3 regions of the Paenibacillus sp. FSL F4-0100 genome follow, and region 2 is predicted to be linked to each of the others. Evidence: a T-box and tRNA genes for the amino acid it is inferred to sense, from the RefSeq annotation. Region 2 holds a T-box; the other regions hold tRNA genes.

Region 1 (9,712 bases), 590 kb from region 2:
ACGAAAGGCAGAATCAACCCTAAAATACCGCCTCCGCCTTGACCTGCACCAGCTGCTAAATCAAACATATCTTTCCCCCCTTTCACAAACTTATCATGATGGCCATGAACTTGCTTTAGAACCCTTTTTCATTATCATGTAGGCCGTACTTATCAAAAAACTCATCGCGGAAATCAAGCAGACGGTCTTCCATAATACTCTGACGCACGTTACGCATCAAATTGAGCAGGAAATGCAGGTTATGATACGTCGTCAATCTTAATCCAAACGTTTCATCACTCTTGATCAGATGACGCAAATAAGCACGCGAGTAGTTACGGCAAGTGTAGCAGTCACATTCCGGATCCAGCGGTCCGTAATCCCTGGCATATTGAGCATTTCGAACGACAAGACGGCCTTGACTTGTCATCGTTGTCCCGTTGCGAGCGATCCGCGTCGGAAGCACGCAATCGAACATATCCACACCACGAATCGAGCCCTCAATCAACGCATCGGGTGATCCGACTCCCATCAAATAGCGAGGCTTATTGTTCGGCAGCAAGGGCACCGTGTAATCCAGTACTTCATACATAAGCTGCTTCGATTCTCCCACACTAAGTCCACCAATAGCATAACCCGGGAAATCCATGGAAGTCAAATCACGGGCGCTCTGACGGCGCAGATCCTCATGCATGCCTCCCTGAACGATGCCGAATAGGGCTTGGTCTTCCGGTCTGGCATGGCTCTTAAGGCAGCGTTCAGCCCAGCGAGAGGTCCGCTCGGTGGATTGTTTAACGTATTCATACTCCGCAGGATAAGGCGGGCATTCATCAAAAGCCATCATAATATCAGATCCAAGGGCGTTCTGAATCTCCATCGCGACTTCTGGGGAGATAAACAGTTTATCTCCGTTCAAGTGGGAATGGAAATGTACGCCTTCTTCCGATATTTTTCTCATTTCTGCTAAGCTGAATACCTGGAAGCCTCCGCTATCGGTCAGGATCGGACGGTCCCAGTTCATGAATTTGTGCAGTCCGCCCGCTTCCTTCACAATATCGTGTCCAGGACGCAAAAAGAGATGATAGGTGTTGCTCAATATAATGTGGGCATCCATAGCTTTTAGTTCTTCCGGACTCATGGTTTTTACCGTTGCCAATGTTCCCACAGGCATGAATGTCGGCGTATCGATCACGCCGTGCGGGGTGTGCACTCTGCCGAGCCTCGCGCCCGATTGTTTACACGTTTTAATATGTTCATAAGTAACAGCTGCTACCATTGTATTAACCAACCTCCGAATTAATAGATAAACATCGCGTCGCCAAAGCTGAAGAATCGATATTCCTTCTCAACAGCTTCCTTGTACGCCTTCATAATGTGTTCGCGTCCGGCCAGCGCACTGACCAACATCACCAGCGTGGATTTCGGCAGATGGAAATTCGTAATCAGCGCGTCCACAACGGTAAAAGCATATCCGGGATATATGAAAATGCTTGTCCAGCCGCTGCTCTCACGCAGCGGCTCGCCTTCCAGCGCCGATCCAACCGTCTCCAGCGTTCTGCAAGAGGTAGTCCCTACAGCGATAACCCTACCGCCGCGCCGCTTCGTTTCATTCAGCAGCTCAGCGGTTTCCTGGGAAAGGGAATAGTACTCTTCATGCATGACATGATCCTCAACCTGTTCCACGGACATCGGACGAAATGTCCCCAGCCCCACGTGCAGGGTAATGAAGGCGATGTCTACTCCCTTGGCCTGAATCTGTTCCAGGAGAGCTTCCGTGAAGTGCAGGCCCGCCGTGGGAGCGGCTGCAGATCCTTCATGCTTTGCATATACGGTCTGATACCGATCGCGGTCATCCAGCTTCTCCTTAATATATGGCGGAAGCGGCATTTGCCCCAGTTCATCCAGGATTTCTTGGAAAATCCCTTTATACGAAAAGGATAGGATGCGAGCACCCATCTCGCCTTCTTCCTCAATGATCGCTTTTAATTTACCGTCCCCAAAGGAAATTACGTTCCCTTTTTTCAGCTTCTTGCCCGGTTTCACAAGTGCTTCCCACCGGTCTTGCCCCATATTCTTCAGCAGAAGGACCTCTGCTTTGGCACCGGTGTCTTCCTTTGCACCGAACAATCGGGCCGGTATGACCTTGGTATCGTTTAATACGAGTGTATCCCCCGGATTCAGGCTGTCTATAATGTCCGCAAACGTTTGATGGCTTATATATCCGTTCTCTTTGTCCAGCGTGAGAAGCCTGGAAGAGCTTCGATCAAGCAGTGGCGTCTGCGCAATTAAGTGTTCGGGTAATTCAAAATCATACAAATCCACATTCATGTCGTTCAGTCCTTCGTAATAGTCGTGTTGCGGTAATAGTGTTGGAGTATCTGCTTGTAATCATACCCTTCATCTGCCATTCCTTTGGCACCCCATTGGGACATGCCCAGTCCGTGGCCTAAGCCTTTACCGGTAAATTTAAAGCCGGAAGAGCTTTCAATCACACGTGCTTTCCCCGTTCCATTCATCACAACGGTACCGGAACCTTTGACATTTCCGTTACCGCTCCCTGAGATAACGGATATCGTTTGGCCGCTTGAAACCGTTGATACCGCACCATTCGCGCTCAATACAGTATAACTTCCGGTCGATTCAATATCAAACAATGTGCTTGGCAGTCCGTTAAAAGCCGAGCGGAACATATCCGGATATTTTACGTCCAGCACTTGACCGTTGGCTTTCACCGTAAGGGCACGTCCAGAAGGGCCTCGCTCCGTTACATCCAGCGAAGTAATAGAAGCAGGCAGGCTGTTAGTGGTTTTTCCTTTTAGAGAGGACAGTAGTTGATCCGAAGTATACGGACCGCGAACCCAGTCATAGCTGTTGGATTCCGCCACTTTCTCAAGGACGACAGCCGTTTCTCCTGGATTCATCTTGCCTACAGGCTCAACGTTCGATTGGATCAATGGCAATGGGCGTACATTCGTATCCTTGGCGGTAACGGTCATATAGAGGAGCCCTGCCGATGTTTTGTTGCCGGTTTCCTTCACATTGTCCTCACGTACATAGCCTGTAGCGCCACTCGGAAGAAGTACATGATACCAAGATTTAAGCGCTGCTTGGGATGAGGAATCTCCAGTGCTTTCCACCGCGGCAAACAGATCGTTACGGTTACCCCACACCTCGGTGGAGTCCGCCGTCATTCCTCCGCTATTGGAGGAGAACACGGTTTCCACTATTTTGCCATCTTTCATGACAACTTCGCCGTCAGTTGCATCCACTGCCTGAATAATGCTTGGATACTCATAGGCGGTCCCATAATAGGCCTGGCTTAGCGTTGTGTCCACGACATGGGCTACTTCGAACTTATTTCCTTGGAAGAGCGCATAACTGCGTGCCGCTACAGCCTGTGCTTTCAGCGCTTCAACACCCCAAGTAGATGGCACCTCGGCTCCAACGACGGAATACAGGTACTGCTGGAACGGCAGTTCATTGACGAGATACAATTGACCGTTCTTTTGTCCGATCTCCAAAGCGCCTCGATAGGAGCGATCCGATCGCTCCTTCACATTCGTTCCGGCACCTGAGCTTCCTTCTACCCGCAGAACCGACTGACCACCTGACAACATATAATGCTGTGTCTCTTGAGGAGTCGCCAGGTTCAGGCTTACATCTCGTCTCATCATCAGACCCGTGGTTGCGGCATTCATTTCAACGAGGGCGCCGGATATTGGAGCAGCTTCCTGTCTGACTGCAGCCAGATCGGCTGTGTTGGCTGCCTCGCCTACCCAAACCTCATAAGCGGATGCACCTCCGTTAGGTACCACAACATTGAAGGCATCCATGCCGGCATTTGCATACGTCTTACGTACAGACTCCGCCTCAGCCTCCGATCCGTACGATCCCGCAGACAAATGCAGTCCGCCTTTAACAGAAGGCGTTTGACCATTCAGATATGCAGCTACCGTCTTCGCAGTTCGCGTTGCCGCGTCCACGGCCGCTTTCTCTGTCCCATACATACCGGCATATAGTTTGTATACATTGCCGTCTGCAAACAGCGTCGGTTTGTCATTCGTCGCCTCCAGTTTTTTTGCCGCTTCCGAAGCCGTTTTCCAATCCGTGGTCTCGAGCACCTTGACGCGGTATGTATCCACACTCATTCGGACCTGCTGGTTTGCTGGAATGCTCATCAAAGTCTGCTGAGCACCGGATACAAGCAGCGATGTCGTCAGAGCCTCAGCGGATTTCAGCGTAACGGCATTGGTTGTTGATTTATACTGACTTCCCAGATCCAAAAACATCGCAACTCGAATCGTATCTATTGAAGGAGCGGCCGCATGTACTGCAGGCGCGCTCCATAAGGTTCCGGCAACAGCCAGTGACAAGAGTCCCTTGGTGGTCCAACCGAATAATGATTTCGTCCAGTTCCTATCCATTTAAGTCTTTCCTCCTGTAGCTATTAGGATTTGGTATGAGTGTAATGATTCTATAATCTAACGACGATCTTCAGGGAAGGGAATACCTAAATGTTGATAAGCTGTGGGCGTTACAACCCGTCCCCGGGGTGTACGCTGCAAGAAACCGATCTGCAGGAGATACGGTTCATAAACATCTTCAATGGTTTGGCTTTCTTCTCCAATGGTTGCCGCGATGGTATCCAGACCTACAGGTCCCCCACGGAAGCTTTTGATCATGGCGTTCAACATTTTATGATCAATAAAGTCCAGTCCCATCGGATCGATCTGCAGCATTTTCAGCGCTTCCTGAGCAATGCTTGGCGTTATCATGCCATCTCCTCGAACCTGGGCATAATCACGCACCCTTTTCAAGAGACGGTTGGCAATTCGGGGCGTCCCGCGCGACCTCAGGGCAATCTCTTCTGCTGCCTCTCCTAATATCTCGATCTCCAAAAGATCCGCATTGCGTGACACAATGTAACTCAGCTCGTCCACCGTATAGAATTCCAGACGGCTTACCACGCCAAAACGGTCCCTAAGCGGCGCAGAGAGCAATCCAGCCCGGGTAGTGGCGCCAATTAAGGTAAACGGTGGCAAATCCAGACGTACCGAGCGTGCGCTTGGCCCTTTCCCGATCATAATATCCAGCGCAAAATCCTCCATCGCCGGATACATCACTTCCTCTACCGTCCGGTGCAGCCGATGGATCTCATCAATAAACAGGACATCTCCTTCCTGCAGATTAGTGAGAAGTGCAGCCAGATCCCCCGGTCGCTCGATTGCCGGACCGGAAGTCGTACGGAGATTAACGCCAAGCTCATTGGCGATAATATTCGCCAGTGTCGTTTTGCCGAGTCCCGGAGGACCGTACAACAACACGTGGTCAAGCGCTTCGTTACGCATTTTTGCCGCTTCGATATATACCTTGAGATTTTCCTTAACTTGATTCTGTCCTATATATTCAGCCAAATAGCGTGGACGCAGGCTAAGCTCGACAGCCTGTTCGTCCATCATTAGATTGGCGGAAATAATTCGATCGTCCATCTATATAAACTCCTCTCCTGCAGCGATTCTCTATCTAACCAGCGAATAGCTGCTGCAGTGCCCGCTTCATGAGCACATCGACGGATTCGCCGCTTGCGCCGGAATCCTTGATCTTGAGCCAGACCTTGTCCAGCTCGCTATCCGTATAACCAAGAGCCTTCAATCCTTCACGTGCCTCAGACCACGCCGAGCCGTCAGCTTCCGGCTCAGGCTCCTGAATGGCAAAAAGACCTGTCATCATGCTCGCATTTCCGAATCCCTCAAGCTTGTCCTTCAGGTCCAGAATCATGCGCTGCGCTGTTTTCTTACCGATTCCCGGAAGCTTGATTAAGAAGGATACATTCTCCTGGTAGATGGCGGAAACCACATGATCCGGTGATCCCCCGCCCAATATGCCGAGCGCCACACGCGGACCGATACCCGAGACTTCGATCAGTTTACGGAACAGCTTCTGTTCCTCCCGTGTCGGAAATCCAAACAGCAGGATGGCATCCTCACGGACATGATGATGGGTAAACACCGTGATGGTTCCTTCGGTTTTGGCAAAAACATACGGATTCGGACAGAACACCCGATATCCTACCCCATGAACATCCAATACAATATATTCACTCTCTAAGTGGACTACCTGTCCCCGTAAAAAATCGATCATTTTCGCAATACCTCATTTAACTTGGAATTCAGTGTATAGGAATGCGCGTGACAGATCGCTACAGCCAATGCATCCGCCACATCGTCAGGTTTGGGAATGCTCTGCAACTTCAGGAACATCCTGACCATCTCCTGTACCTGTTTCTTCTCGGCCTTGCCATAGCCGACGATCGCCTGCTTCACCTGCATCGGCGTATATTCTGCAATCGGGAGCCCGCGCTGGACCGCAGCCAGGATAAGAACTCCTCTGGCCTGGGATACGGACATCGCCGTGGTTACGTTGCGGTTAAAAAACAATTTCTCGAAAGCAACGGCCTCAGGCTCATATTTATCAATAAGCTGCTGCATGCCTTCGTACACGTGTTGCAGCCTCTCTTCATCCGGTGTATGGGCTTCCGTCTGGATACAGCCATACTGTACCGGTGTAACTTTACTTCCAACCTTATCTACAAACCCGAAACCTACAATCGCAATCCCGGGGTCGATCCCTAAAATGCGCAAACCAATCTCTCCTCTGATGAAGCGAACATATGTATCGTTCTCTCATTATAACAAAAGATCGACCTCTGTTGAGGAAAAACTTTGATCCTTTAAGCAACCGTTACGTATCCACTATATTGAGACCGCTGACATCCCCCTCCAACGCAAAAAAACTGCCCGGAAAATTTCCGGGCAGCAGCATTTTCAGTCACCAAGCGACAAAGCAGGGACAATTTTAAGGGGTCGGGTTCATGACATTCTCAGCCATATCCCGTGCATAATCGCTAAAGGTTGACAGAACACTGTTATACTCTTCCATATCTTGGATTCGAATACCTTCTTCAAGCTGCTTGATCACATCTTTGGGCAAAGAAGACTCCATCGAACCGACATCCAGCTGAAAGAAGGTCCGCATCACTTTCTCTTCTTCCGGTGGGCCATCAAACAACGTTAAGTTTCCTTTGGAATCGATACTCATATAAGCTTGCCTCTTACAGGTGGGGGAGAGGTCGGATACGGTGTGCTCCAGCCAAACTACTCCTTTGTTATCCAAGCGTCCCTGCCATAAAGGATTTTTATTCATCAGTTCATAAATACCGTCCGCCGTAAGCTTACCCATATCCTGCTCTTCGATGCCACATACATAAGTGATGCGAACATGAACATGCTTCTTTCCCTTCGAGGTATTCAGCTTCTGCATAAATTCCCTCTGATCCTGCCGGCGTTCTTCCAACTTATCATCCGCGATCTGCAAGTAATGCATCGTTTCTACGGCCAGTGGCGTTTCGTCGGATGCAGCAGTGAGCAGCTTATGCATCTGATCCTTTATATTCTGGCCGGTCCATATCATGATACCTGCGATCAATAGGATTGCACAGGGCCAAATCGCGCGTCTCCAGCGTCTCCACCGTTTTCTGAACAGCTTCTTAAAGAAATGAAAAACACTCAAGGTTATCCCCTTCTATTCAATGTTTTTCATATTGTGACCGGGAAGCTGCCAAATTATTCAGTTCCGCTTTTGCCATTAGCATCATTTTCAATCCATAACAAAGAAAGACTGCTTTCAGTTACACTGAAAGCAGTCTTTCGATTCGAATCGGGATGACACGATTTGAACATGCGACCCCCTGGTCCCAAACCAGGTGCTCTACCAAGCTGAGCTACATCCCGTTAATTAATGCCGGTGAAGGGACTCGAACCCCCACGGTTTCCCTCACGATTTTGAGTCGCGCGCGTCTGCCAATTCCGCCACACCGGCACAATGAAATTTCATATAGAGTAAGCAATTTAGTTTAAAAAATGGCACGCCCTGAGAGATTCGAACTCCCGGCCTTTTGATTCGTAGTCAAACGCTCTATCCAGCTGAGCTAAGGGCGCAAAATGGAGCGGACGACGGGAATCGAACCCGCGACCCTCGCCTTGGCAAGGCGATGCTCTACCGCTGAGCCACGTCCGCAATGTAAATATGTATTCCGTCTCAAGCTCTCTTGGTAAAGATGGTGAGCCATGAAGGACTCGAACCTTCGACACCCTGATTAAAAGTCAGGTGCTCTACCAACTGAGCTAATGGCTCTTATTACTAAGAGTAAAGAATGGCGGAACTGACGGGATACTCTCTCTTCGTTCGAGACTGCGAAGTCTATGCTAACGAAGATGATGCTTCGACGAACCCATGATGGATTCTCATCCCTGAAGCTTATAAGAATGGCGGAACTGACGGGATTCGAACCCGCGATCTCCTGCGTGACAGGCAGGCATGTTAGGCCTCTACACCACAGTTCCATGAGGCATTATCGCTATCGCGATATAAAATTGGTTGCGGGGGCAGGATTTGAACCTACGACCTTCGGGTTATGAGCCCGACGAGCTACCGAACTGCTCCACCCCGCGTCATTAAAAGGGTTGCTTGTATGGGGTCCCCGAAAAGTAATCAGAATTACTTGCGAAGCATGTGCTTCACTTTTTGGGGATAAATCATGGTGGAGGCTGAGGGGATCGAACCCCCGACCCTCTGCTTGTAAGGCAGATGCTCTCCCAGCTGAGCTAAGCCTCCGTCTGGAATGTTGTTAAAGATAAGGGTGACCCGTAGGGGATACTCTCACTTCGTTCGAGACTGCGAAGTCTATGCCTACGAAGTTACCCTCCGACGAACCGACGGGATTCTCATCCCCTGATGCAATAAAGATAGTGGTGACCCGTAGGGGATTCGAACCCCTGTTACCTCCGTGAAAGGGAGGTGTCTTAACCCCTTGACCAACGGGCCATATATGCAGTCCTTGCTGGCGGAGAGAGAGGGATTCGAACCCTCGAGACGCTTTTGGCGCCTACACGATTTCCAATCGTGCTCCTTCGGCCAACTCGGACACCTCTCCATAAGTGGCTCCCCGAACAGGACTCGAACCTGTGACAACTCGATTAACAGTCGAGTGCTCTACCAACTGAGCTATCAGGGAACAATATTTAATTCAAGTGATTGATCACCTGAAAACTAGATACGAAACGAATTTGCGTGTTTTAGAATCCGTAGCATTTCCCCCATGCAATATCGGGGTCCCCGGAAAGTATTCGGCGTTGCTTCAAAGCTTCGCTTCACTTTTTGGGGTGTTTTTTGGATAAGCCCTCGACCGATTAGTATTGGTCAGCTCCATGCATTGCTGCACTTCCACCTCCAACCTATCTACCTCGTGGTCTTCAAGGGGTCTTACGAATTGGGAAATCTCATCTTGAGGGGGGCTTCACGCTTAGATGCTTTCAGCGCTTATCCCTTCCGTACGTAGCTACCCAGCCATGCTCCTGGCGGAACAACTGGTGCACCAGCGGTACGTCCATCCCGGTCCTCTCGTACTAAGGACAGCTCCTCTCAAATTTCCTACGCCCACGACAGATAGGGACCGAACTGTCTCACGACGTTCTGAACCCAGCTCGCGTACCGCTTTAATGGGCGAACAGCCCAACCCTTGGGACCTACTTCAGCCCCAGGATGCGATGAGCCGACATCGAGGTGCCAAACCTCCCCGTCGATGTGGACTCTTGGGGGAGATAAGCCTGTTATCCCCAGGGTAGCTTTTATCCGTTGAGCGATGGCCCTTCCATGCGGTACCACCGGATCACTA
Region 2 (9,712 bases):
TGCCTATTCGCCGACGGGCCTGGCTATTGTTGACGAGCATTGGGAAGGCCGGGAAGAGATTTTTGACGAACCCGGCGTGCATACGGTTTCCTACTCGGTACAGGATTCCAGCGGGGAGTGGAGCGACCCGTATATATTGAGCATTCAAGTATCCGCTCCGAATACGCCGCCTGTTGCCATGTTCGAAACGGATAAACAGGAATATAAGATCGGTGAGAAAATAACGTACATGAATATGAGTTATGACAACGATCCTGGCGATGAGCTTACGTATAAGTGGGAAAACAACGATCAGGCCTTTTTTACGGCAGGACCGCATAAAGTGCTGTTGATTGTTACTGATAAACATGGAGCGACCAGCTCATACGAGAAGATTATCAACGTAACGAGCGAAGTATTGTATACGCGTGATCAATTCAATCAATTGTTTACGGGCATCGGCGACAAATACACCTTTGACGGATCCGCTGTGCCGACATGGAATCTGATGCCGATTACAAGAAGCTCCGAACCTTATCTGTTGATTCGCAGCAACTCTCCGGAAACCGTCTATCAAGAGGGTATCGTCTACCGCGAGGTCGGCAATGCCAGCACGCGATTCATGATCCACCACTTGAACGCAACCGGGAAGAACATGAAGATGTACGTCGTCGCCACTAACATCAACACCATGACAGCGCGTCTGACAACCGAGTATACGGGAATAGGCGGTCCGATTAATATACCGACTGCCACGGGAAAAGCAGCTGTTCAGCGCTACCTCGAGTCTATGCAATCAGCTGATTCATTCAAGACGATCTCGCTCGCGCCTGGGGAAAGCCGGGTCATTCTGCAAGACTTGAGCGCGCAAACCTTGAAGAATCAGCAGGTGCTGTCCATGTTTGCTGATCTCTATTCGGATTCACCGATCCGGTATGATGTCATCATGATTGATGAAGCCAAAGATCCGATTCAAAAGCTTCCTTACCTGAAGCTCCATCCGAGCGATGGCGTTCATAACCGGGGAACGTACCCGGACTCGACACGGATCATTGAATCCCATGATCTGGTTGGCAACACGCCTACCCGTCTAGCGCTCGGTGACAAGACAAACGATCCGAATCTGGAAGGGTATGACGGCATTAACGGTTCATATCAATCCAATGCCGGGAACTTTGGTGTGCTTTACAAAATCAAGCTGCACCGCGTAGCGCCCAATACGCTGATCACGCTGAATCCGCGTGGAGGCAAGTACATGGGTGCGCTGATGGTGAACGGAACTATCATTCAGACGCCGAATACAAGCGGAGGCGCTATATCTGCACCGAATGAAGCTGCCGTTCTCTATCGTACGGGGAATTACGAGCAGACCGTGGAAATCCTGTTTACGGCGGCGCCGGGAAGCAGCTTGCCAATCAACTTCCTGTTCCAGCCGCTTCCGCAAGTGAAGAACTAATCCATTATTTATTCATAACAAAGGGACAGCCTTACAGCCAGCACATGGTTAGGGTTGTCCTTTTTGTTGGCTGATATAAAGGGAGCTCGTCAAATACCAAGCGTTTCGCGTCCCAGCGGCGCAGTACCTTGCAGGGGTTTAGTCTATCCACAACCGCTTTCATTGACGCTGTCTTATTTTTCAGGCATTATAAGGAGAGAGTATCTTCAAGTAGAGGAGGTTACCTCCGTATGCTTACGACGGAACAGATCATCGACGCCATGTCGGAACATGGGCTGCGCATTACCGATCAGCGCAAGACGCTTGCCAAATTGTTTGGGGAACATCCTGGATATTTGACGGCCAAGGATGTGTACGAATATATGGGCCGGAAGTACAGCGGTTTGAGCTTTGATACAGTGTACCGGAATCTTCGGGTATTGTACGAGCTCGGTGTATTGGAGCAGGTAGTGTTCGAGGAAGGCATCAAGTTTCGAGGACGATGCAGCGAAGAGCATCATCATCATCACATGATTTGCCTGCAGTGCCAGAAGACGTACCCGATTACGTTTTGCCCGATGCAGCTGACCGATGCACCGGATGATTTCCAGGTGGTTCAGCATAAGTTCGAAGTGTTCGGCTACTGCCGGGACTGCGGCAAGGACAATACCGATAAGGAAACTTCACCAGCCAGTGGAGGAAAGCGGGACAGCCGGGTATGAGCACGGCACGTAGGGTAGTGAAGGTGCCGATACACTTCTATCGGAAATTCATTTCTCCGTTGAAACCGGCGACTTGCCGATTCTACCCGACCTGCTCAGCCTATGCACTGGAAGCGATTGAGGTACACGGCGCGCTGAAGGGCTCCTGGCTGGCGGCCAAGCGAATAGCAAGATGCCATCCGTTTCATCCAGGCGGCATTGACATGGTTCCACCGCGCAAGGATAAGGTGTCGTCTTCATTGACAGAGAAATAGCGTTTTTGGGGCATCCTAATCGATACGAAGCGGAATGGCATGCTGTCTTTGGACATAGCAATCCCACGGAACGCGACTCACCTTGACACACCGCAGCCCGTTTGATTAAAATGTAAGAAATTATAGGTATATCCGAGGAAGAGATAAGTACGAAAAGCTTGCCTTGAACAGAGAGCCGGAGCAGCTGGAAACCGGTCTTGGCGAATTTCGGAAAATGGTCTTGGAGGATCCGCTTTTGAGCGCTGCAGTCCGGGTAATAAGGCTGCCGTAAAGAAGCGGCGTGAGCCAGCGTTAATGGACGGCCGGATGACGGCAGATGAGCCTGTTACCCGTAAGGGGACAGGGAATTTGGGTGGTAACACGTGAGAACAACTCTCGTCCCATGGGGACGGGGGTTTTTTGCTGTTTACTGCTGTTTTTCAATAAGAGATTACTTGGTACAAACAATCAATTTCACGGTAAAGGAAGGTTACTATGGCAGACAAAAAGACGTTTTATATTACAACGCCAATCTATTACCCAAGCGACAAGCTGCATATCGGCCATGCTTATACTACGGTGGCCGGCGACGCCATGGCTCGTTACAAACGGCTTCGTGGATACGATGTCCGTTATTTGACGGGGACCGATGAGCACGGACAGAAGATTGAACGCAAAGCGGCGGAGGCTGGGAAAACCCCGCAGCAGTTCGTTGACGACATTGTGGCAGGCATCAAAGACCTGTGGAAGAAGCTGGACATATCCAACGAAGATTTCATTCGCACAACGGAGCAGCGCCACACCAAGGTTGTGCAGGAGGTATTTGAACGTCTGCTGAAGCAAGATGACATCTACAAGGGTGAATACGAAGGCTGGTACTGCACGCCTTGTGAGTCGTTCTTCCTGGAACGTCAGCTTGTCAACGGCAACTGTCCGGACTGTGGCCGACCAGTAGAGCTTGTGAAGGAAGAGAGTTACTTCTTCCGCATGAGTAAATATGTGGACCGCCTGCTCCAGTATTACGAGGAGAATCCTGATTTCATTCAGCCGGTATCCCGCAAGAATGAGATGATCAACAACTTCATTAAACCGGGTCTTGAGGATCTGGCTGTGTCCCGGACGACCTATGAGTGGGGCGTGAAGGTGAAGAGCGATCCAAAACACGTGATCTATGTGTGGATTGACGCACTCCTGAACTATATAACGGCACTCGGATACGGTACGGAGGACACCAGCCTGTATGACAAATACTGGCCGGCCGATGTTCACCTGATGAGTAAGGAGATCGTCCGTTTCCATACGATCTATTGGCCGATTATTCTGATGGCGCTCGATGTTCCGCTTCCGAAAAAGGTGTTTGCTCACGGCTGGCTGCTGATGAAGGACGGGAAAATGTCCAAGTCCAAGGGGAATGTGGTCGATCCGGTTACGATGATTGACCGGTATGGTCTCGATGCGCTTCGTTATTACCTGCTGCGTGAAGTTCCATTCGGAGCGGACGGCACCTTTACGCCGGAAAGCTTCGTGGAACGGGTGAACTCCGACCTGGCCAATGACTTGGGTAACCTGTTGAACCGTACCGTGGCCATGGTCGATAAATATTTTGACGGAGTCGTTCCGGCTTTCTCCGCTGGCGTAACGCCGTTTGATGAAGCGATCGAGGAAGCAGCTAAGTCGGTTTATGAGAAAGTCGAAACCGCTATGGAGAATATGGAATTCTCGGTTGCGCTGACGGCGATCAGCCAGTTTGTCAGCCGCAGCAACAAATACATTGATGAGACACAGCCATGGACGCTGGCCAAAGACGAGAGCAAACGAAATGAACTGGCATCTGTCATGAGTCATTTGGTGGAGACGCTCCGTGTGGCATCGATCCTGCTGCAGCCGTTCCTGACCCGTACGCCGAAGAAAATGTGGGATCAGCTCGGTCTGGCGGAAGGCGAATGGACGAATTGGGAAAGCGGACGCCAGTTCGGAGCCATACCGGCTGGAACGAAGCTTCAAAAGGGCGAGCCGATATTCCCACGCCTGGATACAGAGCAGGAAGTGGCTTACATCGCAGAGGCGATGACAGGCGGTACGAAGGCCGCCCAGGAGGAACCTACGACCTCGGCAGCAGCTTCGTCCGCCGAAAGCACGGAGGAGCCTGTAGAGCTTAAAGAGGAAATCGGCATTGAGGATTTTGCCAAGGTCGAGCTGCGCGTAGCGCAGGTAATCGCTGCTGAGCCGGTTAAGAAAGCAGATAAGCTGCTCAAACTGCAGCTTGATCTCGGATTTGAGCAGCGGCAAGTGGTATCCGGCATTGCGAAGTTCTACAAGCCGGAGGAATTAGTCGGACGCAAAGTGATTTGCGTAACGAACTTGAAGCCGGTGAAACTTAGAGGTGAAATGTCGCAAGGTATGATTCTGGCTGCCTCCCACGGCGACCAGCTGACGCTTGCAACGGTGCCGGATGGCATGCCTAACGGCGCCGTTGTCAAATAAAAAGCTCTCTCATTGAATTAAGTCGCGATAGACGGTGTACCCTGTTAAAGGGTACGCCGTTATTTTTTCCTTTAATACGGGGGATATAACATCTCTATTGAAAATTAATAGTAATTTTTACGATTTGGTTGACAATGATGTTTGCCTGCTCTTATAATCTTGTTAGTAAAGATTACGATTAATTGAACGGAGCGGATATGGGAGATGAACATGAACAAGAGAAAGAGAGAAAGTAAACTTAATAGTTGGACCTGGAGTGTAACCTCTATATTGTTGGCGGTACTCATCCTGTCGGGGTGCGGAAGTAAATCTGGCGGCAGCATTGTCGAAGGCAAGGTAAACGTCATTACGACCTTTTATCCAATCTATGAGTTTACGAAGGAAATTGGCGGGGACGACGTCAATGTTGTAAATCTTCTGCCAACGGGTGTGGAACCGCATGATTGGACACCGCGCAGCCAGGATATCGTGAATACTTCCAAGGCCCAGCTGTTTCTCTATAACGGTGCCGGATTGGAAGGCTGGGTACCTGGGTTTCTGAAGGGACTTGATAAAGATACGCAAGTTAAGCCGGTTGAAGTCAGTCACGGGATCAAGCTGATCGATGCCGTGGGAGACGATGGTCATGGACACGGGGCAGCAGCTCATGAAGAAGAGCACGATCACAGCCATGAGGAAGGCACCGAAGAAGAGCACGATCACAGTCATGAGGAAGGCACGGAAGAAGACCATGCGGGCCATGAACACGAGGAAGCGGCCGCTGGGACTAGCGCCGACACACATCATACGGATCCGCATACATGGGTAAGCCCGAAATCGGCACTGGTCATGGCAGAGAATATCAAGAATAGTCTTGTCGAGGTGGATTCCGAGCATAGGGACGGCTACGAACAGCGCTTTGAAGCCCTGAAAGAGAAGCTGGTCAAACTGGATAACGATTTCACAAGCGAGTTGTCCAAAATGCCGAAAAAAGACATTGTCGTTTCCCACCAGGCATTTGGCTATCTGTGCCGGGATTATGGCTTGACGCAGCATGCGATTATGGGACTTTCGCCGGACGCGGAGCCCAGAGCGCAGGATATAGTAAACCTGACCAAAACGGTGAAAGAGAAGGAAGTCAAATATATTTTCTTCGAAGAGCTCATATCGGATAAACTTGCCAAAACGCTGGCGAATGAAGCGGGCGTGGAAACCTTGGTATTGAATCCCGTGGAGGGACTGACGAAGGAGCAGGCAAGCGGCGGTGACAATTATTTCACGCTGATGGAGAAAAATTTGCAAAATCTAACGAAGGCTTTACAATAAGGAAGATGGGGGAGCATATCCCCCTCTTCTTTCGTGTTATGAACGTTTATGATGTTCATATATTTAGATAGAAAGACTACAGAGAGAAAGGCGGCCTGGTTATGGAGCCGGCAGCACAGGATTGCCACCAACCTATTGTACAAATCAAGGATGTATCCTTTCATTACCGCGAGCAACAGGTGATCAAGGATCTCAATTTCACCATAAAAGAGCGGGACTTTGTAGGTATTGTCGGGTCTAATGGGGCAGGCAAAACCACGTTACTCCGCATGATTGTTGGATTGCTGCCTGCCGCGGAAGGGTCTATCGAACTCTTCGGTCAGCCGATCCGTAAGTTTCAGGACTGGGAGCGAATCGGGTACGTTCCGCAGAAAAATTCGTTTAATCCACTGTTCCCCGCCACTGTGCGCGAAGTCGTCATGTCCGGGCTATATAATCGGAAGAAAATGTTTCGCCGTTTGAACCGTCTGGACCACCAGAAATGTGAGGATGCTCTGGAAGTGATGCGCATTCAGGATATTGCTGATAAGCGGATCGGCGCTCTGTCCGGTGGACAGCAGCAGCGCGTTTTTCTCGCCCGGGCGCTCATTAATCGTCCGGATCTTCTCATACTTGACGAGCCTACGATCGGCATTGATGCCGATACCCAGGCCGGATTCTTTGAATTGATTACCCATATGCATGCCCATCATCGCATGACGTTTTTGATGGTTACCCATGATTTGGACATGGTTAAAGACTACTTGGGAGAATCGCCGGTATCGCAGAACGGGAAAATTCAGTTTTTTGTAAGGCATTCTCATGATATCGAAAACTGCGCAGAAGTGGATCTGCAGCATTCGCTCGTATAATGTATAGAAACAAACTTTTTGAAGCAGGAGAAGGGGACGTTATCATTGCTTGATATTTTGTTTAGCGATTTTTTTCAGCGGGCGCTGATCGGAGGAGTTCTGATCGGTATCACAGCCCCGCTAATCGGGATATTCCTCGTGCTGCGCAGACTGTCCATGATCGGCGATACGTTGTCACACGTCACGATTGCGGGTGTGGCACTCGGATTTCTGATCGAAGTATATCCGCTTGCCGCAGGACTTGTATTTGCGGTGCTGGCCTCGTTTGCGATTGAGAAGCTGCGAAAGGCTTATAAAAGTTATGCCGAGCTGTCAATCGCCATTATTATGTCTGGCGGCGTTGCGCTTGCTTCGCTGTTTTTCACCTTGGGAATGGGCTATAATACGGATGTTATGAGTTATTTGTTTGGCAGCATTTATACGCTGGATTCTACCGATATTTATATGGTGGGCGGTGTAACCGTCGTTGTCATTGCGGTTGTGGTTATGTTCTTCAAGGAGTTTTTCCTGCTCAGCTTCGAGGAGGATGCAGCCAGTGTCAGCGGCCTGCCTGTCAAAATGATGAACATGATCATTACCGTACTAACTGCGCTTGTCGTAAGCACCGCCATCAAAATTGTGGGTGCGCTTCTGGTCTCCGCATTGTTGGTGATTCCGGTAGCGATCAGTTTATTGCTGGCGAGAAGCTTCCGAAGCTCCATCGTATTATCGGTTATCATCTCCGAAATTGCCGTTATCGGGGGACTGATGCTTGCAGGCATATTTAATTTGGCACCTGGCGCGACTATCGTGCTGCTGCTAATCAGCTTGCTTATCATTACGCTTGTCGGCAAAAAGGGCTTTACGACATAAGGGGGTTCTGAAATAAAATGGCTGATATTAATATCGGCATCGCGTTTGCTGCCGGTTTTGCTTCTTTTATATCTCCATGCTGTTTACCGCTGTACCCGTCCTACTTATCTATTATTACAGGCATGTCGGTCAATGACCTGAAGAGCGAACAGAACCGCAAGGAGGTCCGATTCCGGACCATGACGCATACACTCGCGTTCATCCTTGGATTTTCTGCCGTTTATTATACCCTCGGTTGGGGTGCTGGCCTATTTGGGGAGTTCTTCACGGAATATCAGGACCTGATCCGTCAGCTGTCCGCGCTGCTTATCATCGTGATGGGACTTATGCTGATTGGTATTTTCCAGCCCAAGTTTTTAATGAAGGACCGGAAATTCAATTTTAAATCCAAACCGACCGGATACATAGGAACATTTCTGTTTGGCATCGGGTTTGCTGCAGGCTGGTCGCCATGTGTCGGACCGATTTTAACGGCCATCATCGCGCTGGCAGCTTCCGATCCGGGAACCTGGTTCCCGCTGATTACCTCTTACTCTTTGGGGTTTGCAGTACCGTTTTTTATCCTGGCCTTTTTCATTGGCTCCACCCGTTGGATTCTGAAGTATTCAAACATCTTGATGAAGGTCGGCGGTATATTGATGATTCTGATGGGGGTTCTGCTATTCACGGATCAAATGTACAAAATTACGATTTGGCTGCAAGGCATTACGCCGGAGTGGCTTAAATTCTAAAGCTGGGGGGAAGGCTGGTCCAATTTATAAGTCATTATTGGCATAGGATTGGACCAGGACTTGCCAACCGGTCTCAAAAACATGTATCATTACTAGTGCAGGTAAAACAGTTTTTTGCACGGGTTATGTAATTATAGAAAAGAGGGAATAAGATGCCGACACCTAGCATGGAGGATTATTTGGAGCGCATCTACAAGTTGATCGACGAAAAAGGATATGCGCGCGTTTCGGATATTGCCGAAGGCTTGGAGGTTCACCCCTCATCCGTCACGAAAATGATTCAAAAGCTGGACAAAGACGAATATTTGATCTATGAAAAATATCGTGGTTTGGTTTTGACCAGCAAAGGCAAAAAAATGGGCAAACGGCTCATGGAACGTCATCATTTGCTTGAGGAATTCCTTGAGATGATAGGTGTACAGGATGAAAATATTTATAGGGATGTTGAGGGAATCGAGCATCATTTAAGCTGGGATTCCATTATGAGAATTGAGACGCTTGTGGAGTATTTCAAGCGCGATGAGAATCGACTTCAGGATTTGCGTGACGTTCATAATGAATTAGTCAACGAATCGTAATGTGGCATCTGTCCGCTTGTGACAGATGCTTTTTTAAACTGAATCGTCATATTTCTAGTGTTATACTAATAAGTTAGATTACCTGCAAATTTCATATTTTCGGAGGATTAATAGAAATGAAGCTTCGTAGATGGTTGTTGGTGCTCATTATGTTATTATTGTGTCTCCCGTCGGTGGTCCCAACTGCGCAAGCGAAGGCAGCTCCAATCAGTATTCAGTTGGACGGCGTAACCTTAAACAGTGACGTATCTCCTTACATATTGCCGAAGGTTAACGTAACCATGGTTCCTACGCGGATTATCAGTGAAGGCCTAGGCGCTTCGGTAGCCTGGAATCAGAAGTTAAAGACTGTAACAATCGGGATGGACGGTTCGAGCCTCCAATTGACATCCGGCAGCAAAACCGCGCTTGTGAACGGCTCATCCATACCGCTGGATGCATCGGTTGAAGTTAAGACCGGCCGGGTTATGGTGCCGCTGCGGTTTATCAGCGAGAACCTGGGTGTGCAAGTTGAATGGAACCAAGCGGCACAGCGCATCTCG
Region 3 (9,712 bases), 3.6 Mb from region 2:
TAGCAGCGAAGGTTTTGGGATCATCGATCCATATAACCGGAGCAATTGGTTAAGCTACTAAGAGCACACGGAGGATGCCTAGGCGCTAGGAGCCGAAGAAGGACGTGGCGAACAACGATACTGCCTCGGGGAGCTGTAAGCAAGCTTCGATCCGGGGATGTCCGAATGGGGAAACCCAGCTGATGTAATAGTCAGTTACCCGTATCTGAATACATAGGATACGAGGAGGCATACCCAGGGAACTGAAACATCTAAGTACCTGGAGGAAGAGAAAACAAGAGTGATTCCGTCAGTAGCGGCGAGCGAACGCGGAACAGCCTAAACCAGAGAGCTTGCTCTCTGGGGTTGTGGGACGTCTCACATGGAGTTACAAAGGAATTTATTAGGCGAAGAGGTCTGGAAAGGCCCGCTATAAGAGGTAAAAGCCCTGTAGCCGAAAGTATATTCCCTCCGAGACGGATCCCGAGTAGTGCGGGGCACGTGAAACCCCGTATGAATCCAGCAGGACCATCTGCTAAGGCTAAATACTCCCTAGCGACCGATAGTGAAACAGTACCGTGAGGGAAAGGTGAAAAGCACCCCGGAAGGGGAGTGAAATAGATCCTGAAACCGTGTGCTTACAAGAAGTCAGAGCCCGATTCTTAAGGGTGATGGCGTGCCTTTTGTAGAATGAACCGGCGAGTTACGTTCCCATGCAAGGTTAAGGCGAGAAGCCGTAGCCGCAGCGAAAGCGAGTCTGAATAGGGCGACTTAGTATGTGGACGTAGACCCGAAACCGTGTGATCTACCCCTGTCCAGGGTGAAGGTGCGGTAACACGCACTGGAGGCCCGAACCCACGTATGTTGAAAAATGCGGGGATGAGGTGGGGGTAGCGGAGAAATTCCAATCGAACTCGGAGATAGCTGGTTCTCCCCGAAATAGCTTTAGGGCTAGCCTCGGAATTGAGAGTCGTGGAGGTAGAGCACTGATTGGGTGCGGGGCCCGCAAGGGTTACCAAGCTCAGTCAAACTCCGAATGCCATAGACTTATATCCGGGAGTCAGACAGTGAGTGCTAAGATCCATTGTCAAAAGGGAAACAGCCCAGACCATCAGCTAAGGTCCCCAAGTGTGTGTTAAGTGGGAAAGGATGTGGAGTTGCACAGACAACCAGGATGTTGGCTTAGAAGCAGCCACCATTTAAAGAGTGCGTAATAGCTCACTGGTCGAGTGACTCTGCGCCGAAAATGTAACGGGGCTAAACACACCACCGAAGCTATGGCTTGAATCGACTTCACTGCTTCTTTGAGGTAGTGAGACTGAGATGAACATTTTTGTCAGACTTGAGATGAAATCAAGGATGACCAAATGCTCTCAGGGGATAAACACACTTCGAAGGCGGAGTGAAGTCGATTCAGGGGTAGGGGAGCGTTGTGTATGCGTTGAAGGTGTACCGTAAGGAGCGCTGGAGAGTACACAAGTGAGAATGCCGGTATGAGTAACGAAAAGATCAGTGAGAATCTGATCCGCCGAAAGCCCAAGGTTTCCTGAGGAAGGCTCGTCCGCTCAGGGTAAGTCGGGACCTAAGGTGAGGCCGAAAGGCGTAATCGAAGGACAACAGGTTGAAATTCCTGTACCACCGTAAACCGTTATGAACGATGGGGTGACGCAGGAGGGTAGTGACGCGGACTGATGGATGTCCGTCCAAGCAGTGAGGCTGATGTGTAGGCAAATCCGCACATCGATAAGGCTGGGCTGTGATGGGGAGTGAAAATTATAGTAGCGAAGGTCATGATCTCACACTGCCAAGAAAAGCCTCTAGTCAGGTGAAGGTGCCCGTACCGCAAACCGACACAGGTAGGCGAGAAGAGAATTCTAAGGCGCGCGGAAGAACTCTCGTTAAGGAACTCGGCAAAATGACCCCGTAACTTCGGGAGAAGGGGTGCCTCGGTAGGGTGAATAGCCCGAGGGGGCCGCAGTGAAAAGGCCCAAGCGACTGTTTAGCAAAAACACAGGTCTGTGCGAAGCCGTAAGGCGAAGTATACGGGCTGACGCCTGCCCGGTGCTGGAAGGTTAAGGGGAGCGGTTAGGGAGTAATCCCGAAGCTGTGAACCGAAGCCCCAGTAAACGGCGGCCGTAACTATAACGGTCCTAAGGTAGCGAAATTCCTTGTCAGGTAAATTCTGACCCGCACGAATGGCGTAACGACTTGGGCGCTGTCTCAACGAGAGATCCGGTGAAATTTTAATACCTGTGAAGATGCAGGTTACCCGCGACAAGACGGAAAGACCCCATGGAGCTTTACTGCAGCTTGATATTGGATTTGGGTACGATCTGTACAGGATAGGTGGGAGCCTTTGAAGCATGAGCGCCAGCTTGTGTGGAGGCGACGTTGGGATACCACCCTGATCGTATCTAGGTTCTAACCTGGTACCGTAATCCGGTACGGGGACAGTGTCAGGCGGGCAGTTTGACTGGGGCGGTCGCCTCCTAAAGAGTAACGGAGGCGCCCCAAGGTTCCCTCAGAATGGTTGGAAATCATTCGAAGAGTGCAAAGGCATAAGGGAGCTTGACTGCGAGACCTACAAGTCGAGCAGGGACGAAAGTCGGGCTTAGTGATCCGGTGGTACCGCATGGAAGGGCCATCGCTCAACGGATAAAAGCTACCCTGGGGATAACAGGCTTATCTCCCCCAAGAGTCCACATCGACGGGGAGGTTTGGCACCTCGATGTCGGCTCATCGCATCCTGGGGCTGAAGTAGGTCCCAAGGGTTGGGCTGTTCGCCCATTAAAGCGGTACGCGAGCTGGGTTCAGAACGTCGTGAGACAGTTCGGTCCCTATCTGTCGTGGGCGTAGGAAATTTGAGAGGAGCTGTCCTTAGTACGAGAGGACCGGGATGGACGTACCGCTGGTGCACCAGTTGTTCCGCCAGGAGCATGGCTGGGTAGCTACGTACGGAAGGGATAAGCGCTGAAAGCATCTAAGCGTGAAGCCCCCCTCAAGATGAGATTTCCCAATTCGTAAGACCCCTTGAAGACCACGAGGTAGATAGGTTGGAGGTGGAAGTGCAGCAATGCATGGAGCTGACCAATACTAATCGGTCGAGGGCTTATCCAAAAAACACCCCAAAAAGTGAAGCGAAGCTTTGAAGCAACGCCGAATACTTTCCGGGGACCCCGATATTGCATGGGGGAAATGCTACGGATTCTAAAACACGCAAATTCGTTTCGTATCTAGTTTTCAGGTGATCAATCACTTGAATTAAATATTGTTCCCTGATAGCTCAGTTGGTAGAGCACTCGACTGTTAATCGAGTTGTCACAGGTTCGAGTCCTGTTCGGGGAGCCACTTATGGAGAGGTGTCCGAGTTGGCCGAAGGAGCACGATTGGAAATCGTGTAGGCGCCAAAAGCGTCTCGAGGGTTCGAATCCCTCTCTCTCCGCCACTATTATTTCAAGCAAGGCCCGTTGGTCAAGGGGTTAAGACACCTCCCTTTCACGGAGGTAACAGGGGTTCGAATCCCCTACGGGTCACCACTTTCTTTATTGCATCAGGGGATGAGAATCCCGTCGGTTCGTCGGAGGATAACTTCGTAAGTATAGGCTTCGCAGTCTCGAACGAAGTGAGAGTATCCCCTACGGGTCACCAATTTCTTTTGAAAAACACTTGCTTCTTATATCAGATTTTGGTATGATTAAAGTCGCTTTGTTATGGAGGCTTAGCTCAGCTGGGAGAGCATCTGCCTTACAAGCAGAGGGTCGGGGGTTCGATCCCCTCAGCCTCCACCATGATTTATCCCCAAAAAGTGAAGCTCATGCTTCGCAAGTAATTCCGATTACTTTTCGGGGAACCCATACAAGCAACCCTTTTAATGACGCGGGGTGGAGCAGTTCGGTAGCTCGTCGGGCTCATAACCCGAAGGTCGTAGGTTCAAATCCTGCCCCCGCAACCAATTTATATCGCGATAGCGATAATGCCTCATGGAACTGTGGTGTAGAGGCCTAACATGCCTGCCTGTCACGCAGGAGATCGCGGGTTCGAATCCCGTCAGTTCCGCCATTATTTATAACTTTGGGATGAGATGAGTATCCGATATTGGGTTCCGTCAAAGTTCGCGAAGAGCTTTAAGGCTCGGTAGCTCAGTCGGTAGAGCAGAGGACTGAAAATCCTCGTGTCGGCGGTTCGATTCCGTCCCGAGCCACCATGTACGTTTTATAACTTTATATGCCGGTGTAGCTCAATTGGTAGAGCAACTGACTTGTAATCAGTAGGTTGGGGGTTCAAGTCCTCTCGCCGGCACCATTCTGGAGGATTAGTGAAGTGGCTAAACACGGCAGACTGTAAATCTGCTCTCTTCGAGTTCGGTGGTTCGAATCCATCATCCTCCACCAGTTTTTAGGGGCATAGTTTAAAGGTAGAACAACGGTCTCCAAAACCGTTGGTGTGGGTTCAATTCCTGCTGCCCCTGCCATTGAATATTTATAATGAACTTGGCGATCGTGGCGAAGGGGTTAACGCACCGGATTGTGGTTCCGGCATTCGTGGGTTCGAGACCCATCGGTCGCCCATTATTTCATTATGATTATTCTCTAAAAAAACTATTACATTATGGCGATCGTGGCGAAGGGGTTAACGCACCGGATTGTGGTTCCGGCATTCGTGGGTTCGAGACCCATCGGTCGCCCCATAGTTTTTTTAAAAAATGTTGGGGATTAGCCAAGCGGTAAGGCAACGGACTTTGACTCCGTCATGCATAGGTTCGAATCCTATATCCCCAGCCATTGATTTTTATGTTTGCGGACGTGGCTCAGCGGTAGAGCATCGCCTTGCCAAGGCGAGGGTCGCGGGTTCGATTCCCGTCGTCCGCTCCATTTTTATTTCTGGCGCCATAGCCAAGTGGTAAGGCACAGCTCTGCAAAAGCTTTATCCCCAGTTCGAATCTGGGTGGCGCCTCCATAACAAAACTATGTGCCCTTAGCTCAGCTGGATAGAGCGTTTGACTACGAATCAAAAGGTCAGGAGTTCGAATCTCTTAGGGCACGCCATAAAGTAAGCCGGTGTGGCGGAATTGGCAGACGCGCGCGACTCAAAATCGTGAGGGAAACCGTGGGGGTTCGAGTCCCTTCACCGGCATCATCCAAAAGGAATGTAGACTATAAACGTCTGCATTCCTTTTTTCGTTGCATCTACATCGATAGCTTCGTTGCTCGGTAGCAGCTAAGCTGAAGATCCGTTACTCTTCATGATAAAAGGCTAATCTTGATGAGCTTAAGTGTTATGTCACTTCATTTTATTACTCGCAAGCAATACACCTTAATCCTATGCAAACTTCTGAGATGCAACCTCCTTAGATCAATCTCATTTCCTTTACTATGCTATCCTTCTTCATGATTTTCATATTCGGCCCCATGCTTCATCCTACCGCTACCTTAACCTACCGTTCCACGGGCTTTACTACTATCACCTTAGAGCTGAAGCTATACTCATCAAACTAAACTAACATTAGAAACCACGTCTCTTTATTAGGTAAAACAAAAGCAAGGATACCGGAGGATTCATCCACACAGGTCAGCTTATCGAATCATTGATCCAGTGCAGGGTTGGACGCAGGTCTATAGGAGGCCCCGCCTTAGGTCTAGGTGCAAAAACCGTCCCCAGGCCGTTTTAGTTAAACTCGAAATTACCTAGAATAGAGTCATAAGGTTGAACAAATGAAACAACGATCAAACAACAGAAAGGCGGTGTATAAATGAGAAATTCAAAAGGAAATGGAATGAGTATCCTGTTGATTGGTGTAGGGATCTTGGTTCTCCTGGGAGTATTCGGTCCTCTGCTTGGATGGTTGTTCAGTCTTGTAATTCCAATCCTGATGGTCGCTTTGGGATACTACGGGATCCGGAGAGGTAACACCTTGATGGGATGGGTTATTCTCGGTATCGGTGTGATCTGGTTGATGGGTAAACTGTCTTGGCTGATCGGTCCGATCCTTGGAATCATCTTGATCATCTACGGGGTGTCCCGATTGAAGAATGGTAGACCCCGTTATTGATAAAAACCACTACATTAAATAACATGCAAAAACAACAGATCATGATAGATGAGGAGGGCTAAGCGAATATGAGTGTTTTCCGGCGGATAAGAGACATAACCGTAGCAACATTGAATGAAAAGCTCGAGCAGAGCCAGGATCCGGTTCGATTGATCGACCAGTTCCTACATTCAACCAGACAGGACATTGCTGAGGCTGAGAAGCTGCAGCAGCAATGTCAAGTACATTCCAGACAGCTGAAGCAGCAGGTGGATCAAGCAGAAACCATGCGATATAAACGCGAAGAGCAGGCACTGCTTGCACTGAAGGCCGGTGAAGAACATCTTGCCAAGCTGGCATTGCAGGAGAAGCTGATCTATGAGGAAAAGATTGAACAGTATCAAGGCCTGTTGTCCTCAAGCCTGGAATCGTTAAAAGAAATCGAGGAGCAGCTCGGCGAGCTGCGGATGGAATATCAGACGGTATACAGCAAACGTCAGTATTATGTTGCCCGAGTGGAAACCCTTCGTCTTCAGCAAAAAATGAATGAACGTACAGGCTCCTATGGCGGCGGTCCTGATGTACCGAAGATGTTCAATCGTCTCGAAGACCGTATCAGCGACTGGGAACTGGAAGCCAGAAGTCTTCGCGATTTACGCCGCATGGGGCAGGAATACATGGATCAGGCTGGTGAAACAGTCTCCACTGTATTGGAAAAAGAACTTGCCCGCCTGAAGCAAAAGCTGAATAACAGCGGAAAGGAGTAACCATGACTAGATTGTACCGTTCCACCCGAGACAAGATGTTCACAGGGTTGATCGGCGGTATATCCGATCATTTCGGAGTCGAATCTACCCTACTTAGAATCATATTTGTAGTCAGTATCTTTTTCACAGGCGGTACAACGCTGTTGATCTATCTGATTGCATCCCTTGTAGTACCTAAGGAGCCGTACTATCACGATCCGTATGGTCCACAGGGAAGACATGGTGGCGGATACCGTTACAACGATCATCCGGGCCCGGGACCAGGCTACAACAGCTATAACGATGCTTATGGACGTCAAGGCTATCCTAATGAGCATGGAAGTTTTGGCCCCAAATATGACCGTCCCAATGGCACAAGAAACAACGCGTCTGCGGATTCCGATCTGGATGCGATGATGAAGGATATTGAGAGAAAAGCAATGCAAAAAGAAATCGAAGAATTGAAGAAAAAACTTTCGAACTATGAGAAGGGAGATAAATAACATGGGAGTATTTAAAAGAATTAAGGATATGACGAAAGCATCGGTGAATGAACTGCTGGATAAAGTAGAGGATCCAATCGTAATGTTGAACCAGTACCTGCGCGACATGGAGGCAGAAATTCATGAAGCAGAGGTAACAGTAGCGAAGCAAATGGCTAACGAGCGTCGTATGAAGCAGCGCGTCGATGAGGCTGTGAAGATGGCGGCACAACGTGAAGCTCAAGCTGAATTGGCTCTTAAAAATGGTCAAGAAGAAGTGGCTCGCAAGCTGCTTGAAGAAAAAATCTATTTCGATCAAAAAGAAACCGAGTACGTGGAATTGCACCTGCAATCCGAGGCTCAAGCGAAAGAACTTGTAGCTCAGCTGCATGAAATGAAAGACGAGTTCTACAAAATGCGCAACAAGCGCAATGAGCTTGTAGCTCGCGCTCAAATGGCTAAAGCGAAGAAGCAAATGTCTCAAGTGAGCAGCCTGCATACGATCGAAAGCGGTAGTGCTTCGATGGGCTTCCACCGCATGGAGGAAAAAATCATGCAACTGGAAGCAGAAGCTGATGTGCTTCGCGCCCCATACCGTCCTAACAATGCAGTATACACAAGCCCAGTGGATGCTGAGAAGCAATTGAAAGTTGATGAGCAGCTGCAAGCTTTGAAAAACAAAATGGGGAATTCTTCGAAGTCCGAGTAATTCCTTAACAAGTCAGCAAAATAAGATTAAACCGTATTCGAACACCATGTTCATATGATATGCTATACGAATGAGATTGTCGTATAGTACAGGCAAAGCCATACAGTGGAGAACGTCTCACTGCTATGGCTTTTCCGAGCTTATATCTTGGTCATCAAGGAGGTGCGACATGGACAGAAACCGCTGGATAGCAGTTGGTTTAATCAGCTTGGGTTTTATTATGCTTTTCGGCCGATGGTTTGGTTTCTTCACCATTGTCGCCCTGTTACTCATGTTCGCAGGTGTCCTTCAGATCAGACAAGGCCATTTGAAGAAGGGATACATTCTGCTCGGAGTAGGTGCCGTACTGCTGCTGCTGGAGCATCTCATGTTGATTATCGGCATCAGCTTGATATCACTAGGTATTTTTTATGGCAAGTCCAAGCGAGCCCATACCACGACAAAGTACGTTCAGAAGCAGAACTTTATGTCTAACTTTGATTGGGACCGGACTCCATGGGTGATGCGCAGTCTGAGTGTGTGGCATGTACTTGGAGAAGCGGATGTGGATCTGTCCCTGGCGCTTCCGGAGGAACGCCAAACGGTCCTTATGTTCCATGGAATGCTGGGGGATATTGATCTGATGATCCCGGACTATTATGGGGTGGAGATCGAAGCCTCGATCCTGTTTGGCTCGATTCATATGGACGACCGGAAGGAAACCGGCATATTAAACCGCGTGCGGTATATATCACCCAATTACGAGGCCAGTGAATATAAAGTGAAATTTATTGTTTCCTATTTAGGCGGAGATTTGAATATAAAAATGACATAATAAACGTATGTCTTGTGTAAACCATTCAGGAGGGTTGCCCCGTGGAAACGGAAAAGAAAGCAAATATGATTACCCGAAGTATGCGTGAGGGGACCCTTCTGGGATTGGTTGTCATGCTCGTTGTCCTATATTTATTATATACATATGGTTATCTTCAACCATTCGAGACGTGGAAGAACCGGATCGAAGCCGGCATCACTCTGGTATTGCTGCCGATCGGGCTGGGTGCGATCTATGGCTTCTTCCAGGGATACCGGGTAAAACGACGAGTTGATCTTGTAAGGGAAACACTGGTGAACTGGGAAAAAGGCAGCCTTACGGACGTGATGCCGGACATCGGCGAAGACGAAGTGGGACGGCTTGGAGAACAGCTGGTGAAGATCAGCAAACGCTGGGAGGATCAGGTTTCATCTTTGCAGCGGTTATCTACGAATAACGCCCAGCTTGCCGAGCAGGCCAGGGTAACAGCAATTGTGGAAGAGAGGCAGCGTCTGGCGCGCGAGCTTCATGATGCGGTTTCTCAGCAGCTGTTTGCCATCTCGATGACGGCAACCGCTGTGGGTAGGACATTGGATAAGGATTTTGACAAAGCGCAGCGCCAGGTGGCTCTGATTGAGGAAATGTCGGCTGTGGCCCAGTCCGAGATGAGAGCGCTTCTTCTTCATCTGCGGCCTGTTTATCTCGAAGGGAAAGCACTGGAGCAAGGGCTGAAGGATCTGATCAAGGAATTGCGGATTAAAGTACCTATGGAAATTACGTTTGAGATGGACGATGACATACATTTGCTTAAAGGGATCGAAAATCATCTGTTCCGTATTATCCAGGAGGCCATGTCGAACACCCTCAGACACTCGAAAGCGGAGAAAATGGACATCCGGATTCACCGCAGGCAGAATACTGTTCGAGTAATGCTGCGGGACGATGGGATCGGATTTGAATTGGATGACAAGAAAC

The links. The T-box of region 2 lies ahead of metG (methionine--tRNA ligase). A T-box ahead of a tRNA ligase gene usually reads a tRNA of that ligase, here a tRNA-Met.
Region 1: it has a tRNA-Met gene. The T-box ahead of metG (methionine--tRNA ligase) is inferred to sense a tRNA for this amino acid. The anticodon was not compared.
Region 3: it has a tRNA-Met gene. The T-box ahead of metG (methionine--tRNA ligase) is inferred to sense a tRNA for this amino acid. The anticodon was not compared.

What each region holds. Positions count from the first base shown of each region.
Region 1 is NZ_CP150303.1:1,953,887-1,963,598, reverse strand. It holds gene yajC (preprotein translocase subunit YajC) at 1-68, opposite strand, end outside; gene tgt (tRNA guanosine(34) transglycosylase Tgt) at 116-1,255, opposite strand; gene queA (tRNA preQ1(34) S-adenosylmethionine ribosyltransferase-isomerase QueA) at 1,276-2,307, opposite strand; gene MHH48_RS08570 (SpoIID/LytB domain-containing protein) at 2,313-4,403, opposite strand; gene ruvB (Holliday junction branch migration DNA helicase RuvB) at 4,461-5,468, opposite strand; gene ruvA (Holliday junction branch migration protein RuvA) at 5,503-6,120, opposite strand; gene ruvC (crossover junction endodeoxyribonuclease RuvC) at 6,117-6,620, opposite strand; gene MHH48_RS08550 (BofC C-terminal domain-containing protein) at 6,835-7,548, opposite strand; tRNA gene MHH48_RS08545 (tRNA-Pro) at 7,696-7,769, opposite strand; tRNA gene MHH48_RS08540 (tRNA-Leu) at 7,778-7,857, opposite strand; tRNA gene MHH48_RS08535 (tRNA-Arg) at 7,900-7,976, opposite strand; tRNA gene MHH48_RS08530 (tRNA-Gly) at 7,981-8,055, opposite strand; tRNA gene MHH48_RS08525 (tRNA-Lys) at 8,097-8,172, opposite strand; tRNA gene MHH48_RS08520 (tRNA-Asp) at 8,305-8,381, opposite strand; tRNA gene MHH48_RS08515 (tRNA-Met) at 8,413-8,489, opposite strand; tRNA gene MHH48_RS08510 (tRNA-Val) at 8,577-8,652, opposite strand; tRNA gene MHH48_RS08505 (tRNA-Glu) at 8,788-8,862, opposite strand; tRNA gene MHH48_RS08500 (tRNA-Ser) at 8,880-8,971, opposite strand; tRNA gene MHH48_RS08495 (tRNA-Asn) at 8,977-9,052, opposite strand; rRNA gene MHH48_RS08490 (23S ribosomal RNA) at 9,208-9,712, opposite strand, start outside.
Region 2 is NZ_CP150303.1:2,541,996-2,551,707, forward strand. It holds gene MHH48_RS11175 (copper amine oxidase N-terminal domain-containing protein) at 1-1,435, shown strand, start outside; gene MHH48_RS11180 (Fur family transcriptional regulator) at 1,666-2,136, shown strand; gene yidD (membrane protein insertion efficiency factor YidD) at 2,133-2,390, shown strand; T-box leader at 2,517-2,776, shown strand; gene metG (methionine--tRNA ligase) at 2,865-4,853, shown strand; gene MHH48_RS11195 (zinc ABC transporter substrate-binding protein) at 5,064-6,158, shown strand; gene MHH48_RS11200 (metal ABC transporter ATP-binding protein) at 6,260-7,009, shown strand; gene MHH48_RS11205 (metal ABC transporter permease) at 7,055-7,861, shown strand; gene MHH48_RS11210 (cytochrome c biogenesis protein CcdA) at 7,879-8,592, shown strand; gene mntR (transcriptional regulator MntR) at 8,745-9,170, shown strand; gene MHH48_RS11220 (family 10 glycosylhydrolase) at 9,287-9,712, shown strand, end outside.
Region 3 is NZ_CP150303.1:6,627,678-6,637,389, reverse strand. It holds rRNA gene MHH48_RS30300 (23S ribosomal RNA) at 48-3,096, shown strand; tRNA gene MHH48_RS30295 (tRNA-Asn) at 3,252-3,327, shown strand; tRNA gene MHH48_RS30290 (tRNA-Ser) at 3,333-3,424, shown strand; tRNA gene MHH48_RS30285 (tRNA-Glu) at 3,441-3,515, shown strand; tRNA gene MHH48_RS30280 (tRNA-Val) at 3,692-3,767, shown strand; tRNA gene MHH48_RS30275 (tRNA-Met) at 3,855-3,931, shown strand; tRNA gene MHH48_RS30270 (tRNA-Asp) at 3,962-4,038, shown strand; tRNA gene MHH48_RS30265 (tRNA-Phe) at 4,108-4,183, shown strand; tRNA gene MHH48_RS30260 (tRNA-Thr) at 4,206-4,281, shown strand; tRNA gene MHH48_RS30255 (tRNA-Tyr) at 4,286-4,370, shown strand; tRNA gene MHH48_RS30250 (tRNA-Trp) at 4,377-4,450, shown strand; tRNA gene MHH48_RS30245 (tRNA-His) at 4,473-4,545, shown strand; tRNA gene MHH48_RS30240 (tRNA-His) at 4,591-4,666, shown strand; tRNA gene MHH48_RS30235 (tRNA-Gln) at 4,686-4,760, shown strand; tRNA gene MHH48_RS30230 (tRNA-Gly) at 4,776-4,850, shown strand; tRNA gene MHH48_RS30225 (tRNA-Cys) at 4,862-4,935, shown strand; tRNA gene MHH48_RS30220 (tRNA-Arg) at 4,948-5,024, shown strand; tRNA gene MHH48_RS30215 (tRNA-Leu) at 5,033-5,112, shown strand; gene MHH48_RS30210 (hypothetical protein) at 5,729-6,028, shown strand; gene MHH48_RS30205 (PspA/IM30 family protein) at 6,097-6,774, shown strand; gene MHH48_RS30200 (PspC domain-containing protein) at 6,777-7,256, shown strand; gene MHH48_RS30195 (PspA/IM30 family protein) at 7,258-7,944, shown strand; gene liaF (cell wall-active antibiotics response protein LiaF) at 8,114-8,758, shown strand; gene MHH48_RS30185 (sensor histidine kinase) at 8,800-9,712, shown strand, end outside.